DNA from 3 places in the Paenibacillus aurantius genome. Region 1 is predicted to be linked to each of the others. Evidence: riboswitches for the same ligand, from Rfam matches in the RefSeq annotation. Region 1 holds a riboswitch; each other region holds the start of a gene.
What was found. A riboswitch is a leader RNA that binds a small molecule or an ion and turns the genes downstream of it on or off. The one in region 1 is predicted to bind cyclic di-AMP.
Positions count from the first base shown of each region.

Region 1 (5,707 bases):
TGCGCTTCTACCAGGAGCTGAAGCTTCAGGAGATCGCCGCCGCGCTCGAGATTCCCCTCAGCTCCATAAAGACCCATCTGTATACGGGACTGAAGAAGCTTCAGAAACGCCTCCTCGGGAGGCCTAAGGAATCTCTTAAGGAAAGGAAGGAGCCCCCTCATGCGAGAACCGACCGATGACCAGCTGAACGAGCTGGAAAAAGAACTGCGCCGAGCCATGCCGGATTACTTGGCCCGCTCCCCCCGTCCCGGGGAGACGCAAAGCCTGCTTCTGTCCCTGCAGGAGGAATTCAACACCTTGAAGGAGGAGCCTTCCGCCTTACCTGCCGCCTCAGCCGTCGCTCCGTCCTTGTACCGGCTGGTGCGTTCCCAGCTGCTCCTCTATTCGTGGTCGTTCTGGCTCGCCGGCCTGCTCCTGCTGGTCCTGCTCCTCACGTCGGGATCCTCCGGGAGGTTCCTCGGTCCTGGAGGCCTCTATTCCCTGCTGCTGCCCGTCCTCCTGTTCAGCGGAATGGCTTACAGCCTCCGCGCTTCTAACGGGGCCATGCGCCTCTTGGAGAGCATCACGCCCTATCCGCCGGTTCTCCTGCTTCTCGGCCGCTGGGTGATTGTGCTCGGCTTGACCGTGCTCTTGGGCGCAGCCGGAAGCCTGGCCGTTTCCTTCGAGGAGGCGCCGGTGCCTGCGCTCGAGTTTCTGCTGGGGTGGCTCACTCCCCTCGTCTTTGCAGGGGGATTGTTGGGCTGGCTTCTGCTGTGGAGAGGAAGTACGACCGCCCTAACGGTATCGATTGTCGGCTGGGCCGTTCAGATGACGGCAGCGAAGGCTTGGACGGCGGGAATCCCGTCCTGGGGCTTGGACGGGATGGCTCTGCAGGGGAGCTTCCTCGCCGCCGGACTCCTTCTGGCAGCGGCGGCGCTTGTAAAGGCAACCCGGCTGCAGCCTCCTTCCGCCCCCGGAGGAGCGCGATGATCACGATCCGCGCGCTGGAGGCCGCCCGGGGGCCGTTCCGGCTCCACGTTCCGGAGCTTGCCATCGGCCGCGGCCTGACCCTGCTGACGGGGCGCAACGGATCAGGCAAATCCACGCTGCTGAATATCCTCTCCACCGCTTGGCTGCCGGACCGCGGCGGGATCGACTACGACGGCTTGTCCTTGGCGGAAAGCCGGCCGATCCTTCGCAGCCGCATCGGATTCCTTCCCTCGGGACTGGAGCTCCACGAAGACATGACGGCGGAGAAATTCCTCCGCTACATGGGCGAGCTGAAAGGCATTTACGACCAGGAGCCGGCCCGGACCCTGCTGGAGGAGATGGACCTGACTTCCCTAAGAAGGAGGCGGATCCGCGAGCTCTCCCAAGGGCAGCGGCAGAAGCTTGCCCTGGCCCAGGCTCTGCTGGGCCAGCCGGCGTATCTCTTTCTGGACGAGCCGCTGACCTTCCTCGACAGCGGGGAACGCCGCCAAGTCGTCAGCTGGCTCGGCCGGTATGCCCTCCGGCGGCATGTGGTCGTGTCGTCCCACGAGCTGAATGAATGGGAGCCGGCCGAGTCCATCCTGTGGCTGAACGAAGGCGGCGTTCTTTTTCATGGGCCTGCGGAGGAATGGGGCCGGGACCTTCCTCTGTCGGTATGGACCGGCACCGTAAATGAGTCGGAGTGGGCCGACCTATCCCAGGAACTTGTCATGGGGTGGAGGCAGGTGCCTGGCGGCCGGGAGGTTCGCGTGATGGCCCCGGAACCCCCGGCTTCCGGGTTCGTGCCTGCCGATCCGACTCGGGAGGATGCGTACTTCATCCGCCGGTATGTGCTAAGGGAGAGCCGGACGAAAGGCGAATAACGGCAAAAAAACGACTGCCTGTTCTTTTGAACAAGAGTCGTCTTTTTGTATTTTCTACTCGATACTTGGCGTCGGCTCGGTTTCGATTCCAGGCCAAGACGGGCTGCAGGAGCTATTTTGCCATCCCGATTTCTATTTCTTTAAGTGGTACGGAACCGTTGTGACGATCACGTCTTTGCGATAGAGCAAATGGGCGCGGATCATGAAGCTTGTTTGATTATGCAGAATGTTGTGCCAACCTTTCTTAGGAATGAACTGCGGAATAATCACCGTAACCTGATAGTGGGACTCACTCGCTTTGCGCTGCACAACATCAATAAATTTGCTGAGCGGCTGAATGATACTCCGATAAGGGGAATGCAGCGTAACCAGCCTCACATCCGGCTGCCACTTGCTCCATTTTTCTTCAAACTGCGCTCCAGCTTCTCGTTCAAAAGGAACGAAAACGGCAATAATCTGATCAGCCGACAAAGATTTGGCATAGTTCAAGGAATGTTCCACCACATGCGTAAGGCCAGCCACAGGCAAGATGACGACATTTCCCTCAATGGGTACCGCCGGTTCACAAGTGGTAAGTCGTAACTGTTCGCTTACCGCTTCGTAATGCTTCTTGATCCGGTTGAAAAGGTAAACGATGAGCGGTAAAAATACGAATACGGGCCAAACCTGCGCCAATTTGGTTAAAAAGAACATCATCGTGACGGTGAAACTGATTAGCGCCCCGGTCGTGTTAATAATGAGTTTGAGAACCCATCCTTCCGGCTTTTGACGAATCCACTTGATCATCATCCCGGTTTGGGACAAGGTAAAGGGAATGAACACGCCTACGGCATACAGGGGGATCAATTCTTCGGTTTGTCCTTTAGACGCAAGGATCAGCAGGATCGATAAAAAGCCCAGAATGATAATCCCATTGGAGTACCCAAGGCGGTCTCCCCGTACGGTAAACATTCTCGGTATGAACTTATCCTTCGCGAGATTCACAGCAAGCAGCGGAAAAGCCGAATAGCCTGTGTTAGCCGCAAGAATCAAGATCAATGCCGTTGTCCCCTGAATGAAGAAATACATGAAATTCCGTCCAAACGTCTGTTCCGCGATTTGCGAAACTACGGTTACCTCTGCTTTAGGTACAATTCCGTAATAATAAGCTAAAAACACGATGCCTGAAAATAACAAGGCAAGTATTGCCCCCATGGCCATTAAGGTTTTGGCAGCGTTATTAGGGGCGGGATCTTTAAAATTCGGAATGGCGTTCGAAATGGCTTCAACCCCGGTTAAAGCCGAACTCCCCGAAGCGAAGGCTCTTAGGAGAAGAAATAAGCTGATGCCTGCTACCGGTGTCCCAATCGGTGCATGTAAACCCGGTGAAACACCACCTGTTAGAATGTTGTAGAGGCCTGCGCCAATTAAAATAAATAAGGCTAGAACAAATAAATAAACCGGATACGCTAAAATCGAAGCCGATTCCGTCAGACCCCTTAAGTTCAAAATGGTTATTAAAATCACAAACACGACGGCAATGCTCACCGTATGCGCATGTAGAGCTGGAAAAGCGGAAGTGATCGCATCCGTTCCGGCAGACACACTGACGGCTACCGTTAGGATATAGTCCACAAGCAAGGAACCTCCGGCAATAAGTCCAGGGTAGGTACCCAAATTTTGCTTGGATACCACATATGCTCCCCCGCCATGCGGATAAGCAAAGATGATTTGCCGATAGGATAAAATGAGTGCCAGTAACAAGACCAACACACCCATTCCAATCGGGATCGAATACCAAAATGCTGCGGCACTTATGGTGATTAAAACCAACAGAATTTGTTCCGGACCGTAGGCAACGGAGGATAAGGCATCCGAGGAAAGAATGGCCAATGCCTTTTTCTTATTCAGTCTTTGCTCCCCTAATTCCGTTGATTTAAGAGGCCGCCCGATTAACCACCGTTTTAAAGTAGATACCATGAATCATTCACCACCAGAACTAAAGGATAATGGGACTTGGGGTTTACCCTCTATTATTTCCAATAACACTTTTATCAGCACGAAAAAAGACCGCAGAGGTATCCCCTGCGGCCGGAAATTCACCGAAGTTGTTTCACCCTCTCTATCAACGCTTACGGAGTTAGCTGACGGATTCGGGCGGTTAGAGTCGCCCTACAGTGACGGATCATCACTGATTCACCCCGTGCAGCGAGTGTACTTATTCGCCGCAGTTGGGTCCCCCGTTTTCCAATGGAAATTAAGCGAGTGTTGGTATATGAAGTAATGAAATGATCATACGGCTCGGATCAAACTTTGTAAAACCGCCTATAAACGGAAAAATCCTTGAAAACGTTACTATTCCGATAGGAATGCGGTTACAATGAGATAGTTCGTGGGCATAGCAAGGTAAATATTCCGAAATCGCCCGTTATCATCCCGATCACGCCCCATACATGCCGCCGAACGTTTGGTTGACGAGTACAGCGAAGTCGTCCAGCCGGACTTGTCATAACGGGTCCAGGCGTTGGCCTGCCGTCTCCTTATGCTCCAGCCGCCCAAATCCTGTATACTGAAAAAGAAACCGAATCCACATGGAAAGAAGGGTTCTTATGAAGTTTCCGGATTACTCCTACACCCGTCCCGACATGGAGGCGTTCCGCGAGGAATTCCAAGCCCTCCTGGAGCAGTTCCGCCAAGCGGAATCGTTCGAGGAACAGAGCGCGGCCATGGAGGCGGTCAACGCGGCCCGAACGCGCGTCTCTTCCATGTTCACCATTGCCCGCATCCGTCATACCATCAACACTCAGGATCCTTTTTACAAGGCGGAGCAGGATTTTATGGACGAGAACAGCCCTGTTTACCAAGGCCTGATCAACGATTTCTATAAAGCGCTTGCCGAATCGCCGTTTCGGGAGCAGCTCGAAGCCAAGTGGGGCCGTCAGCTGTTTGCCACCGCCGAATTGGCTCAGAAAACGTTCTCCCTGGTCATCGTGGAGGATCTGAAGGCCGAGAACCGCAAATCGAGCGAATACATAAAACTCGTTGCCTCCGCGCGGATTGAGTTTGACGGCCAGGAGCTAACACTGTCCCAGCTCGCCCCGTATATGGAATCGACGGACCGGGAGATGCGCAAGCGCGCCACCGATGCCCGCTATTCCTTCTATGAAGCGAACGAGGAAACGGTGGACGGCATCTACGACGACCTCGTCCAGATGCGGACGGAGATGGCCCGGAAGCTCGGCTACCGGAATTTTATCGAGCTCGGGTACGCCCGCATGAGCCGGACGGATTACGGCCCGGAGCAGGTGGCCGCCTTCCGGGCTCAGGTGCTCGAGCATCTTGTTCCGGTGGCCAGTGAGCTCAGCGAACGCCGCCGCAAGCGGCTCGGGCTCGACCGGCTGCGCTATTACGACGGCCTCTCCTTCCTGAACGGCAACCCGACGCCGAAGGGCGAGCCGGCCTGGATCGTCGAGAAGGCCCGCCGGATGTACGCGGAGCTGTCCCCGGAGACGGACGAGTTCTTCCGGCTCATGCTCGACAAGGGTCTAATGGACCTCGAGAGCAAGCCCGGCAAGCGGGTCGGCGGCTACTGTACGTTTATCGGGTCGACGAAGGAGCCGTTCATTTTCTCGAATTTTAACGGCACGGCCCATGATGTCGATGTGCTGACCCACGAGGCGGGGCATGCTTTTCAGGCTTACATGAGCCGGGATTTTGCCGTTCCGGAGTATGTTCACCCGACCCTCGACGCCTGTGAGATCCATTCCATGAGCATGGAATTCTTCGCGTGGCCGTGGATGGAGTCCTTCTTCCAAGAGGATACGGACAAATACAAGTTCTCCCACCTGAGCAAGGCGGTGACGTTCATCCCTTACGGAGTGGCCGTGGATGAATTC
Region 1 is NZ_CP130318.1:5,915,759-5,921,465, forward strand. Features, by position in the region: gene MJA45_RS26810 (RNA polymerase sigma factor) at 1-179, shown strand, start outside; gene MJA45_RS26815 (hypothetical protein) at 160-969, shown strand; gene MJA45_RS26820 (ATP-binding cassette domain-containing protein) at 966-1,832, shown strand; gene MJA45_RS26825 (APC family permease) at 1,965-3,791, opposite strand; cyclic di-AMP (ydaO/yuaA leader) riboswitch at 3,925-4,085, opposite strand; gene MJA45_RS26830 (M3 family oligoendopeptidase) at 4,421-5,707, shown strand, end outside.

Region 2 (5,707 bases), 580 kb from region 1:
AGCCAACCTCCTTCTCGTTTTCCTTCGGTTCACGCGAGAACCGGCTGGTCCTCCCCCCTAGTATGCTTCTTTTGGGCAAAATAAAAACAGCCGGCCTAAGCCGGCTGCCGTTCTATTCCGTAAAGTTAATGCTGTAAGTAGGTGATGCGAACTTGTCCTTCATCCTGGCATACAGTTACTTCCACGGACTCGGTCAGAATGTCCGCATAACTGTAGGAAACGCGCTTGAAGGTATGCTGTTCTTCATCAAGCTTCACGATAAATACAGAAGGGTAGGTCTCTTCCAATACACCGGATCGTTCGATGGTCTTTCGTCGACCGCCGTTTGCCCGCAACATGATTTTCTGCCCGACGTGGGGCTCCAAACTGCGTTTGATCTCCAACAGCGCATTTTTAGCCATTGTCTGCAACCACCTCTTTCCACTACTCATTATAACAGGAAAAGAGGTCATTGTCAAATCGATCAAATATTATATCAATAGGCTTGAGCAGTTGTCAACGGCGTATTTCGGCAGTCTACCCTGATTATAGGGAAGGATTCTCGCTCATTGTTCACATTTTGTTCAAATTTAAACCGATTCTTGAGCCGGCTTCTTTGTTTTGGCTTACCCATTTCGCATTGGGCAGACCAAGCCGGAAGCAGCCCCTTGTTTCCACCCCGCCCACCCCTTCCAGACCGGCCAGGGTGTTCGGAAGGACATCTGACAGCTGCACGGTATCCTTAAACGGCGTAAAGGCCACCTTGGACGCGACATAGAGAGGATCCAGGGCATGAATCAGCACCCGGCCCGGGGAGCTGGCAAAGTTGGCCCCGGCATACAGCAGCGCTTCAAAATGGGACTGGCAGGCACCCGCCACCACCACCAGTCCTTCCCGGCTTCTCTCGTATTCCCTGGCCGTATGGACGGCGTTAACAAAATGGTGAGAGTTCTTGTAACTGGCCAGACTGTGGATATCGATTTCCCGCTTCTGCTTGAGAAGGCCGTCGTGACCGGTCAGTACGACAATATCCGGCTTCACCTGGGGAAGCAGCCGCTGAAGCGCCAGGGCCATGTTCGGCTCCGACACATAATAGCCGGCCGCGGGAATCCGCAGCTCCTTATAGAGAAGCAGGCACTTGCGCAAATAATTCGGATCCCCGTCCAGGTGCAGAACCGTTCCCGGCACTTCAAAATAATGCTCCGCCATCGGCAGGCGTCCGCCTGCCCGCTGTCTCGTCTCGCTGTGCCCCCGGCGGAACATGTCGAGCTGCCGAACCGACCGGTTGATCCGGTACCGGAGCTCGGCGGACCGGCGGTCATGCTCGGACGGCCGGAACGGGCTCAAATCGGAAGCGGGCGAATCGGCGAGCAGCCGGAATTCCACCCCTTTCAGCAGAACCCTTTCCCCGTCGGCCCCCTGAATCTTAAATACGACGTCCCCGCCGTAGGATTTGCGGACTACCAGATCCCCTTGCCTCATCGCATCATCGCCTCCCTGCCTTTATCCTATGGCAGGGCTGGGCGTTTGGTGTTTAGGAATTCAAATGCCGCTTCAGAATGCCGCTCAGCCGGGCATATTCCTCAATCGACAGCGTCTCTCCCCGCCGGGAGGGTTCTATGCCGCTCTCCTGGAGCACTTTGTCCAGCTTGTCCCTTTCTCCTTTGGCGAAGAAACGGCTCAGCAAATTGTTCGAAATGGTTTTGCGTCGCTGGGCGAAGGAAGCATGCACCACCTCGAAGAAGAAGCGCTCATCCTCCACCTCGACGGCAGGCGTCTCCCGGATCTTGATCCGGATGACCGCGGAATCCACATTCGGCTGAGGAATGAAGACGGTGTGCGGCACGATGGTCACGAGCTCCGGCTCCCCGTAATACTGCACCGCAATGCTCAGGCTGCCGTATTCCTTCCCTCCGGGCTTGGCGGCCATCCGCTCGGCCACTTCCTTCTGGATCATCACCACGATGTTATCAAGCGGGAGCTTCTCCTCTAAGAGCTTCATGACAATAGGCGTGGTTACGTAATACGGAAGGTTCGCCACCACGCTGATCTTATCCACGTCCGGGAAGGCCTCACGGACCAGCTCCTTCAAATCCAGCTTGAGCACATCCCCGTGAACGATGCGAACATTGTCATAAGGAGCCAGGGTATCGGCAAGAATCGGCAAAAGCCGCTGGTCGATCTCCACCGCCGCCACCCGGCCGGCGGCTTTTGCAAGCTGTTCCGTCAGGGCTCCGATGCCCGGGCCGATCTCCAACGCCCCGCGCGTCCGGTCGAGTCCGGCAGCGGATACAATTTTATCCAGGATGTTAAGGTCGATCAGGAAATTTTGCCCCAGGCTTTTCTTAAGGGAGAACCCATGCTTCGCAATAATTTCCTTTGTTTGGCTGGGAGACGCGATGTCTCCCCGTCTGCTCCCCGTCTGGCTCATGGCGCACTCTCCTCTTCCTCGTCCATCCGGCGGTAGGCCTCGATGAACTCTTCCCTCGATATCTGAAACATGCGGCAGCGCTTGTGAAACTGCTTGCCGTTGGCATAGCCGATGCCCAGCAGCCGGCCCATCCGCATCCTGCGGCTCGCGGCCTCCGGATGAACGACCAGGCCGGCGTCGATCATATCTTCCCACGTGATCTCCGACTCCGCCCGCTGGAAATCGGTCTTAACGTTGTCCAGGGCTTTACGGATCACCTCGGGAGGGGCATTCTCCACACCGATGTCGCCTTTATGGGTAGCCTCCTCCCGAGAGAGAAAGGCATGCTTGCAGCCGGGAACGCGGGCCGTAATCAACCGGCGGAGCTTCTCTCCGGCGTGATCGGGATCGGTCAGGATGATGACCCCCCGGCGCTTCTGGGCGAGCTCGATGCGCCGGTAAACGGCTTCGTTGATGGCCGAGCCGCCGGTTTCAATCGTTTCGGCGTCCACCGCCCGCCGGATCGCGGCCGTATCATCTTTGCCTTCTACGACAATGACTTCTTTGATCATGTATGGATCCTTTCTTACGCACAAAAAGAAGAGGTTCGACGCCTCTTCTTACGATTAAGTATAGTATAACAGAATCAATCCTGACGTATACCATCCGGGAGCTTATCCGTCTCCCGGGCGGTTGGATGCCTATATAAGAGTTACTCGCCTGCCGGCTTGTTAGGGCCGATCACATAGACGGTAAACCCTCTCTTTAAACCAAATTTCTGGGCGTACGCCTCGCTGTCGAAGTAGACATCAATCTTGTTGCCTTTGATGGCGCTGCCTGTATCTTCCGCTCTGCGGTAGCCGATGCCGTCAATGTAAACCCACCATCCCAGCGGGATGACGTTAGGATCCACGGCGATCGTACGGCCTTCGGTAACGGTTGTTCCGGTAGCCGTTTTGCCGTATCCGGCCATGCCGGCGGATTTACCGGTCGAAGCCGGGCCGGCGGAATAAGCGGTAAGCGTAGCATTATTGATGATCTGCTTATACGAAGCAGGAGCCCCTGCTTTGGTGACGGTTTTCGCTTTTGGTGCCGGTGCTGCTGCAGCTGCCGGTGCTGCTGCGGGAGCAGGCTCTGGTGCCGGTGCCGACAAGGCGACTACCGGATTTTTAGTTCCCAGGGCAACGATCTTGTTAACACTTGGGGTTTGGACCGCTTCTCCAAGCGGGTTCTGAGCGACGAGCTTGCCGTCCTCAAAGACCTTCTCGGTCTTAATAACTTTGGTTCCTTCCTTGCCTTCTTGAACCGTTTGTTCCTTGCCCTTCAACAGGTTGGCGTCCTGGCGCGTTTCCGTGGTAAAGGCGATCGGCGCTTGCTGCTCTTCGACTTGCTTCTTAACTCTTACAATCTTGACATCGGTATTGCCGGTAACGCCGGCTTCCAGGGACGGGGTAATCCGGTCTTCCGTTCCCAGGGTAATATCCAATTCGTCCAAAAGACTCGAAACCGTCTTGGCCGTCGTGTACACGGTCCGGGTTTCCCCATCTGCGGTCAACTGCACCGGGGATTTCTGAACGATCGTAAAGGTCGCACCGTCCTTGATTTTCGTGCTGAGGTCGGCGGATAGCTTATCGTGCTTCCCGATTACAATAGCTTGTTCATCCAGTAGGTGCTGCAGGTCCAATTGCTTTGTCTTCACAATGGTTTCCTTGCCGTTCACCACCATTGATACGCTTTTGGTAGCCGTACCGTACAACAACATGAAAAACATGAGGATTACGCTGAGTGAAAAGAGAGTGAAAAAACTTATCATTCGAACGTTTTCATGATTCCAACGCAATGCGAAGGACATGCTGGATGATCGTTTTACATGGGGGTTCTCATACTGAATTGCGCCCACTTCTTCGGTCCTCCTTCAAAGCCTCGCCGTCGACTGTTATGCATGATTATATCTGACGCGACTAAGGGTTTATTTGTACTTTCTTTACGCCAATTCCCGTTTTCGTAAATCGAGTAAAAACGGCAATCCTTGTACTACATTCACCTCCGTGGGTTAAAGTGTGAGCCCGAATGGGACAAAATGGCTTTTTTGGACAACAAAAAAAGCCATAAGAAGAGGAACCTTCTCGTGGCTTTAGCTCATTAGCTAGTAGACAAGCCCGATCAACGTTACCTCTCTCTTCACGCTTACGAGGTTAGCTGACGGATTCGGACAAGAGAGTCGCCCTACTCAGGTCTGCCAAAGACAAACCTGTGATTCACCCCTTTAACCATGATGCGATCGAAAAAGTTCTTCGACCGACCATTTACGGTTCCCCCGTTTCCCATATGGAAACTCAGCGAAATTGGAAAATTGGCATCGGTATTAAGTTATCATGAATGTATGATACGCTGTGAAAGAGAACCTGTAAAGAGGTATCGGCCCGAGAAAAGAAGAAAAATATAACCGATTTAAGGCAAAAAGGAACGATTTCGGAAAAACACACCATAATTATCTCTTTATATCTCGGTTTATCTCCGCTTATTGCCTTCTTTTGAGTTAAATTTTGATTAGGACCTGGTAAAGATTATACTATTCTCGAAATCATGGCGTGATTTTTAGGGTTTATATACTGTCGAAGCGGGTGATGAATTGGAAACGATTTTGCATCTAAAGGGGCTCTATGGGGGGTATCTTCTCAATAAGCCGGTGCTGAAGGATCTGCACTTCTCGGTGGCCAAAGGGGAGATGGTCGGGCTCATCGGCTTGAACGGGGCCGGCAAAAGCACCACGATCAAGCATATTCTCGGGCTGATGAAACCGCAAAAGGGATCCATCGAGGTGCTCGGCCAAACGCTTGGCGACCGGACCCCAGGACACCGCACCTCCATCGGCTATGTACCAGAAAGCCCCGAGCTGTATGAAGAGCTGACCATCCGGGAGCATCTGGAGTTGACCGCTATGGCTTACGGGCTCGACCGCCAAATATACGAAGAACGTGCCGGCAGGCTTGCGGAGCTCTTCTCCATGCAGGATAAGCTCGGCAGCTTCTCGGGCCACCTCTCCAAGGGCATGCGTCAGAAGGTCATGATCATGAATGCGTTTCTTGTCGAACCTCCGCTTTACATTATCGATGAGCCGTTCCTTGGGCTTGATCCTCTTGGAATCCGGTCGCTGCTCGAGCTCATGGTTTCCTTCAAGAGAGCGGGAGCCGGGTTTCTGATCTCTTCGCATATTTTGTCAACGATTGAGAACTATTGCGAGAGATTTGTCGTTCTCCACCGCGGCGTTATCGTGGCTCAGGGGACCCTCGAAGAGATCCGCGCCGCCGCGGGGAT
Region 2 is NZ_CP130318.1:191,410-197,116, reverse strand. Features, by position in the region: gene veg (biofilm formation stimulator Veg) at 126-401, opposite strand; gene yabG (sporulation peptidase YabG) at 553-1,461, opposite strand; gene rsmA (16S rRNA (adenine(1518)-N(6)/adenine(1519)-N(6))-dimethyltransferase RsmA) at 1,514-2,410, opposite strand; gene rnmV (ribonuclease M5) at 2,407-2,961, opposite strand; gene MJA45_RS00880 (resuscitation-promoting factor) at 3,102-4,160, opposite strand; cyclic di-AMP (ydaO/yuaA leader) riboswitch at 4,558-4,741, opposite strand; gene MJA45_RS00875 (ABC transporter ATP-binding protein) at 5,022-5,707, shown strand, end outside.
Region 2: it holds a riboswitch for cyclic di-AMP, as region 1 does, so the genes downstream of both, MJA45_RS00880 (resuscitation-promoting factor) here and MJA45_RS26825 (APC family permease) in region 1, are expected to answer to the same signal.

Region 3 (5,707 bases), 2.6 Mb from region 1:
GGGGAATCCCGCCTTGCCCAATGCCTGTTCAGCAGCACGGATAACAGGTGGGTCCCAGGCATCGAGCGCGACGAGACCGAGGTCGTATTCAGGCGCCAGATCGGCGGGCAGCCCCTCGTTCATCCGAGTCACCTGGCAGAGGGACGAAAGCTTCCGGGAGACCTGTTCCGCCAGCCGTCCGGAGCCGATAACGAGAATCCGTCGGCTCATCGTGCCTTCACCTCCTTCAGCTGAATGCCGTAAAGCCCCAGCGCATCCCGCCAGAAAGACTCCACAGCCAAATCCCATAGAACGGCTTGGATACCGTTATTCTGCAGCTTTTGCAGGGCTTCCCGCAGGATATCCGGCGCGGAGAGCCGACCCGGCCCGGGCAGGACGCCGCGGTGCTGCGGCGGACGATCCGCCATCCTTACGGCGGCCGGCGTCAGCCCGCGCTCGCGAACGGCCTCCGCTTCCTCCCTAGTTCCGCTGTTCTGAAGCGCGCGCCTGAGGGCCCGGCGCAGGGCGGATACGGGCTCATAATCGAGCGCCCCGTACCACACTCCCTTAGCCTCTACCCAGGCAACCGGAAAGCCCCATAAGGGCTGGCCGACGGCCATGACGGGCCCTCTTTCGTAGGCCGACAGGGCCTTGAAGGCATAGAGACATTCTTCGTCCCGAACGTCGTCCTCCTCCAGGAGATGAACGTCCTGCCGCATTTTTTCCCGGCGGGCGAGCCATTCCTTCTCCAGGCATTTCCGCAGCCCCCGAAGCACCGCGTCGGCGGCCGTCTCTCCCGCCCCTACGCCGAGGAAGCTGGGGCCGGTGCGATCGGCGCCCAGCTTACCGGCAAGCCGGGCGGCGTAGTCCTCCACTCCGGTCAAGCCCGCTTCCATCCGGGCTTCCTCATGAGTGAAGGCGCAGCACAACCTTAAAGGAAGCAGAGCTTCCGCCCCCACTTCCAGCGGGTCCGCCGCTTGGACGAAGCACTGCGCGAGGGGCAGCTGCCTCGCGTCCCGCTCCTCCCACAAGGGGAGAATTCCCGTGTGAGGGGAGGCCAGGCTCCCGAGAAAACCGAGCGTCCGGCCCCGGTCCGCTTCAGCAGGCTCTTTCGCCAGAACATGCTCGACAGCCTCCGGTTGGATGTCCCCCAACTTGTCAGCCAGCGGATGGGGGAGAATGACTTGCCAGCCCCCTTCCAGGGTAAACGGATCGAGGAGATAGAGCGTGTTTTTCCGTTCTTCCTCCAGGATCCCCGCGGCGGTTTTGAGCCCTTCGAACACGATCAGATTGGCCAGCATGGCAGCGGCGGCAGCCGAAGGCTTCTGCTTCGCCACGGGGTGCGGCGGACGCAGCCGCCTCCAAGCGGATTCCCAGTCAGCGCTTCCCTTCCCTACAACCGGACCCGCTATCCCCGCTTCGGGGGTGCAGAGACCCGGAAGGAAGACCTTGTTCTCCTCCCGGCAGAGCCGGTTAACGCGGTGAAGCTCCTCCCGGTCTTCCGCCTCCGCCAGGTACAGAACCATATCCGCGGTTGATACGGCCTGTCTTAGCCCTTCTTCGTCCAGCACTTGCAAAGTACCGGTTTCGATTCGGATATCCGGATCCTTCCGCTGGGCTTCTGAAACGATTTCCCGGATACGGTCAAGCGTTGGGCCATCCTCTCCCCGGAGAAGCACCTCCACTCTCGCCGCACCCGACTCCAGCAGGGAGGTCACGACACTGACCAAACAGCCGCCTTTTCCACAGGCCAATACTTTGGTCGTGCGATACGCTTCGAAGCGTGCCGCTCCGGAACCTCCCAGCGAATCCAAATATTCAATTTGATCCGCGTAGGACTGAAGCGTTTCCTCTGTAAGACCGTGTGGCCGGTCCCCGCCGGCGTCCTTCAGAAAGCCGTTCCTCGCGAGGCGCTCGGCCAGCTCGATAACCCGATCCCGGTAAAGAGGAGGAAGCCCCTTCGTTAGCGTCTCCAGCGAATGCTCCCCGTTGAACATGGGCAGAAGCTTCTCAACCCAGCGGTCGATCATTTCTCCTTCCATTCGGAACGTTCCCTGGTTGTTGCGGAAATACACCCTGCCCGGTGTTTCCGCCGTATAATAAGTATCCCGGTTCACCTTCGGCCTTGCCGAAGGACCCCATTGTTCCATTGGCCACCCCTCCTTGCGGCCGGGATTCGCGCCCGGCACCCAGCTGTCTTTGCCAGTTTATGTCGAGACGTCTGTCCGTCATTCCATATCCTTCGACGCTTGCGTCCCCGCCCGCTTCCTTTCCCATCGGAAAAATGGCAAAAGCCCCCGCCATTAGCGAGGGCTTGCCGTATTCCGCCTGCGGCCTCAGGCCTTTTGCTCTTAATCAGGGCAAGACAGCCAGAGCGGCGGGATTAGTGGAAGCAGCGGGCGCAGCCAGCACAGCCGCCACAGCGGAACCCGCCGCAGCCGGCACATCCGGCACAGCGGAACCCGCCGCAACCAGCACAGCCTGCGCACCCGGCGCAGCCTGCGCACCCCGCACATCCGGCGCAACCCGCGCAGCCCGCACAGCGGAAGAACCCGCCGCAGAACAGACCACAGCGGAAGAATCCGAAGCCTAAGCCTCCTAAGCCTAAGCCTACACAAAGGCGGGCTGGATCGGCCGCTTGCTGAGCCTGGGCGTCCCAGGGCGTCACTTCCCCGGTCCGATAATCCGAAACCGGCAGGTTAAGAAGCTCATTTTGAAAATCTGTCATAAGAAATACCCTCCGTTTGACTTTGGAATGTGGCCGTCAGGCATTTGCCCATCCGGCGAGATACCACACACTATGTCAGGAGGGTCCCTCGGGTTCCTTGTCTTCGATTCTTTTCACAAAAAAAACAAGCCCGAACCCTCGTTCGAACCTGTTCACACGGTTCCGCCGTATAGAAACGGCAGCCCCTTTCTACGCACGAAACAAAATATTTCCCTGCAGGGAAGCATCATCCCGGACATCAACGGCCAATCCTTCATGACGGGCCTTTTCCATCGCTTCGATGAGCCATAACGTGAAGCCCGCGACGTTCATATCCGCTATCTCCTCCACGCTGTAGAAGCCGGCCGCATCCACCTCGATTCCGTCCGGCACCGGCTCCCCGCCCAAGTCCTCCATCTCGAAGGCGATATAGACGTTATGAACGGCTCTCGGCTGGTCGCGAAGGGCAATAATGGAACGAACCGCTGCCCTAACCCCCGTTTCCTCCAGCACCTCACGGACAATCGTTTCGTGAATGGGCTCGTGCTGCTCTATGTATCCCCCAGGGTTGGTCCAGCGGCCCTTTCCGGGCTCCTGGGCGCGGCGCACGAGCAGAATTTTCCCATCCCGCTTCAGAAGAGCTCCCACCCCGACGCTGTAATGGCCCCAATGAACAAATGAACAGGCCGGGCAGGCCATTCTTACCGTTCCGTCAAAATCCCTCTCGGCCAACCCGGTGCCGCAAGAGAGGCAGTACTTGATTTCCAACGCCATTCCACCTTTGTATGATTTCTTGTCCTCTATCTCTCTACCGCCGGCAAAGGTAGGTCCTCTCTAACGAGACGGACGCCATCCCGGCATACTCCGTATGGCTCCCATGGACAGCCTTCGCAAATGACGCCTACGTCATCCGGATGAATCCGCTCTTTCAGAAGGACGGTGATTTCCCCCCAGCTTCCCCGCCAACCCGGCGCAAGTCCAAGCCGCTGCAGGACCTCGCGGTCCCGGTTCCCTACCGTTCCCCTGCAGTGGTTCGTCTTATCCTCCGGATAAGCCCGGCAAATCTCGTCCGGTCCTTCCACCAGTTCGACGGACTGCTCCGGCTGCTGACGCAGCCTCTCATAGATCGAAGTCATGTTGGCGCAAAATTCCGCGGAATAGCCCATTCCCCGGTAGCCCAGGAGACACAGCAGATGATGTCCCCGCAGCTTGACGGTCATGCCTGCTCCCTCCTCCATCCGCTATTGCTCGTAAACCGGCATCTTCGACTATACCACGAAATGGAGACGGACAGCGACCCTTCTGGGCAGCCGGCTCAGGAAGGACGCCGTCTTCTATGCTGGAACTGGGACCATTGAAAGAGCAGGAAGCATCCGATGCAGAAGCCTAGAATGGCGATGAAGGCGGCCAAGGCTACCATAGCGGAGAAGACATAAGCAGCGGTCTGCCAGCCCATCAAATAGCTGACCAGTGCGCCGGCTAGAAACAGCACGGCGAGAAGCTGATTAAACTTCTGCTGGCTTTTGTCCTCCGGTATATAGTCGGCCATCGGCCGGCGGAGGAAGAGCTTGGCTGCCCGCATCACCGGATTGAAATCGGCCGCCACCCCGAGCAGACCGGAAACGAAAGGAAGGGCAAGAATCCAGTAGAAGCCCGTTGCCCAGGTCAGAAGAACGGATAGGACGATCACCCATTGATTGACGCGCACCAGCGGACGAGGAATGGAATTCGGCATAATAACCACCTTTTTTATCGGAATATTTGTAGTTTACTTCGTCTTGCCCGTTTTGGGAAGCTGACCTACGCCTGCTGTCGATTTCTGTACCTTTTTACCTATTTTTCATCGAAGGGGTTTACTTTCTCCGTTTTAGAAGCTAGAATCTAACTAACTGAATATCGCTGAGTTTTCTTTCATTTGAAAGAAAAGCGGGGGAACCACATTTTCATGGGGTGAATCGGCAGGTATGCCGAAGGACGATCTCACCGTCCTAATCCGACAGCTAACCTCGTAAGCGTGGTGGGAAGGATAGATGACAAGCAGCACAAGGTCTAGCCTTGTGTTTTTTTGATTTCTATTTCCATCGTTCCCACAAAAGGTAAAATACGCCGTTCATTTTAACTTTAGGAGGGATCCGCGATGCTATGCAAAGAGAAACTGTTCGGTCTGCTTAACAACTTGGACGAGATGGACCAGAAGTCGGCCTACGCTTTCATGCAATCGCTTGACAAGCAAAACGAAGAGCAAAAGTCGAACGAAGTCCAGGCGGAAAAAGCGGACATGGAAGAGCCTAAACCAAACAAAGCCCAAGTGGAAATTCTCGGCAGAGGATACTTTGTCGTCGGTGACTGAGGCTGTACGCAGGACGGCGGGGAATTCCCCGCCTTTCACTTCTCTTCGAGGCCAAGCTCGGCCCGGATGATTCTGATATTCTCCCGGTGGCACTCCTCCGTAAAAGCCGATGGATAAGCATGTTCCCCCTTCATCCGCTCCATCTCCCCCTCGTCTCCTTCCAGCACGGCCCGCTTAAGCCTAGCCAGGTAATCCTGGGCAAGGGTCAGCCTTCGCCTCATTTCCGTCCGGTCTGCCGTATGCCGGCCGTGTCCCGGCACCAAATGCCGAATGGCGTGACGATTCAATAGAGCCAGAGCCTTCTCCAGTGTTTCCTCATAGGCCGATGCACTGTGCGACACGAAGGGCCGTTCAAAATCGGACAAATAATCTCCCGCCAGCAGCAGCCCAAGAGGCTCCACTACCGTGAACAAGCCGTCTTCCGTATGGCCCGGCGCCAGATAGAACGTGAGCACCGTTTCCCCCAGTACCAGCTTCTGCCCGTCTTCTTCCATTACATGGTCGAGCACCGGAAAGTCCACGGGATACCCCCTGTCTACATAATGAGCCGCATCAAACTCCCGAATGAGCAACAGCTGCTTTTCCTTCTCCGGATGATGATGAAGCCCCCTGGATCCGATAGTCCGGGCCTCCGGAAAAGCCTTCCACCCGAGAATGTGGTCGAAATCCCC
Region 3 is NZ_CP130318.1:2,216,276-2,221,982, reverse strand. Features, by position in the region: gene MJA45_RS10050 (TOMM precursor leader peptide-binding protein) at 1-210, opposite strand, end outside; gene MJA45_RS10045 (bacteriocin maturation protein) at 207-2,129, opposite strand; gene MJA45_RS28635 (hypothetical protein) at 2,335-2,493, opposite strand; partial or broken gene MJA45_RS28630 (heterocycloanthracin/sonorensin family bacteriocin) at 2,516-2,707, opposite strand; gene MJA45_RS10035 (NUDIX domain-containing protein) at 2,897-3,460, opposite strand; gene MJA45_RS10030 (DUF1284 domain-containing protein) at 3,487-3,906, opposite strand; gene MJA45_RS10025 (DUF4395 domain-containing protein) at 4,002-4,421, opposite strand; cyclic di-AMP (ydaO/yuaA leader) riboswitch at 4,574-4,716, shown strand; gene MJA45_RS10020 (hypothetical protein) at 4,824-5,036, shown strand; gene MJA45_RS10015 (MBL fold metallo-hydrolase) at 5,072-5,707, opposite strand, start outside.
Region 3: it holds a riboswitch for cyclic di-AMP, as region 1 does, so the genes downstream of both, MJA45_RS10020 (hypothetical protein) here and MJA45_RS26825 (APC family permease) in region 1, are expected to answer to the same signal.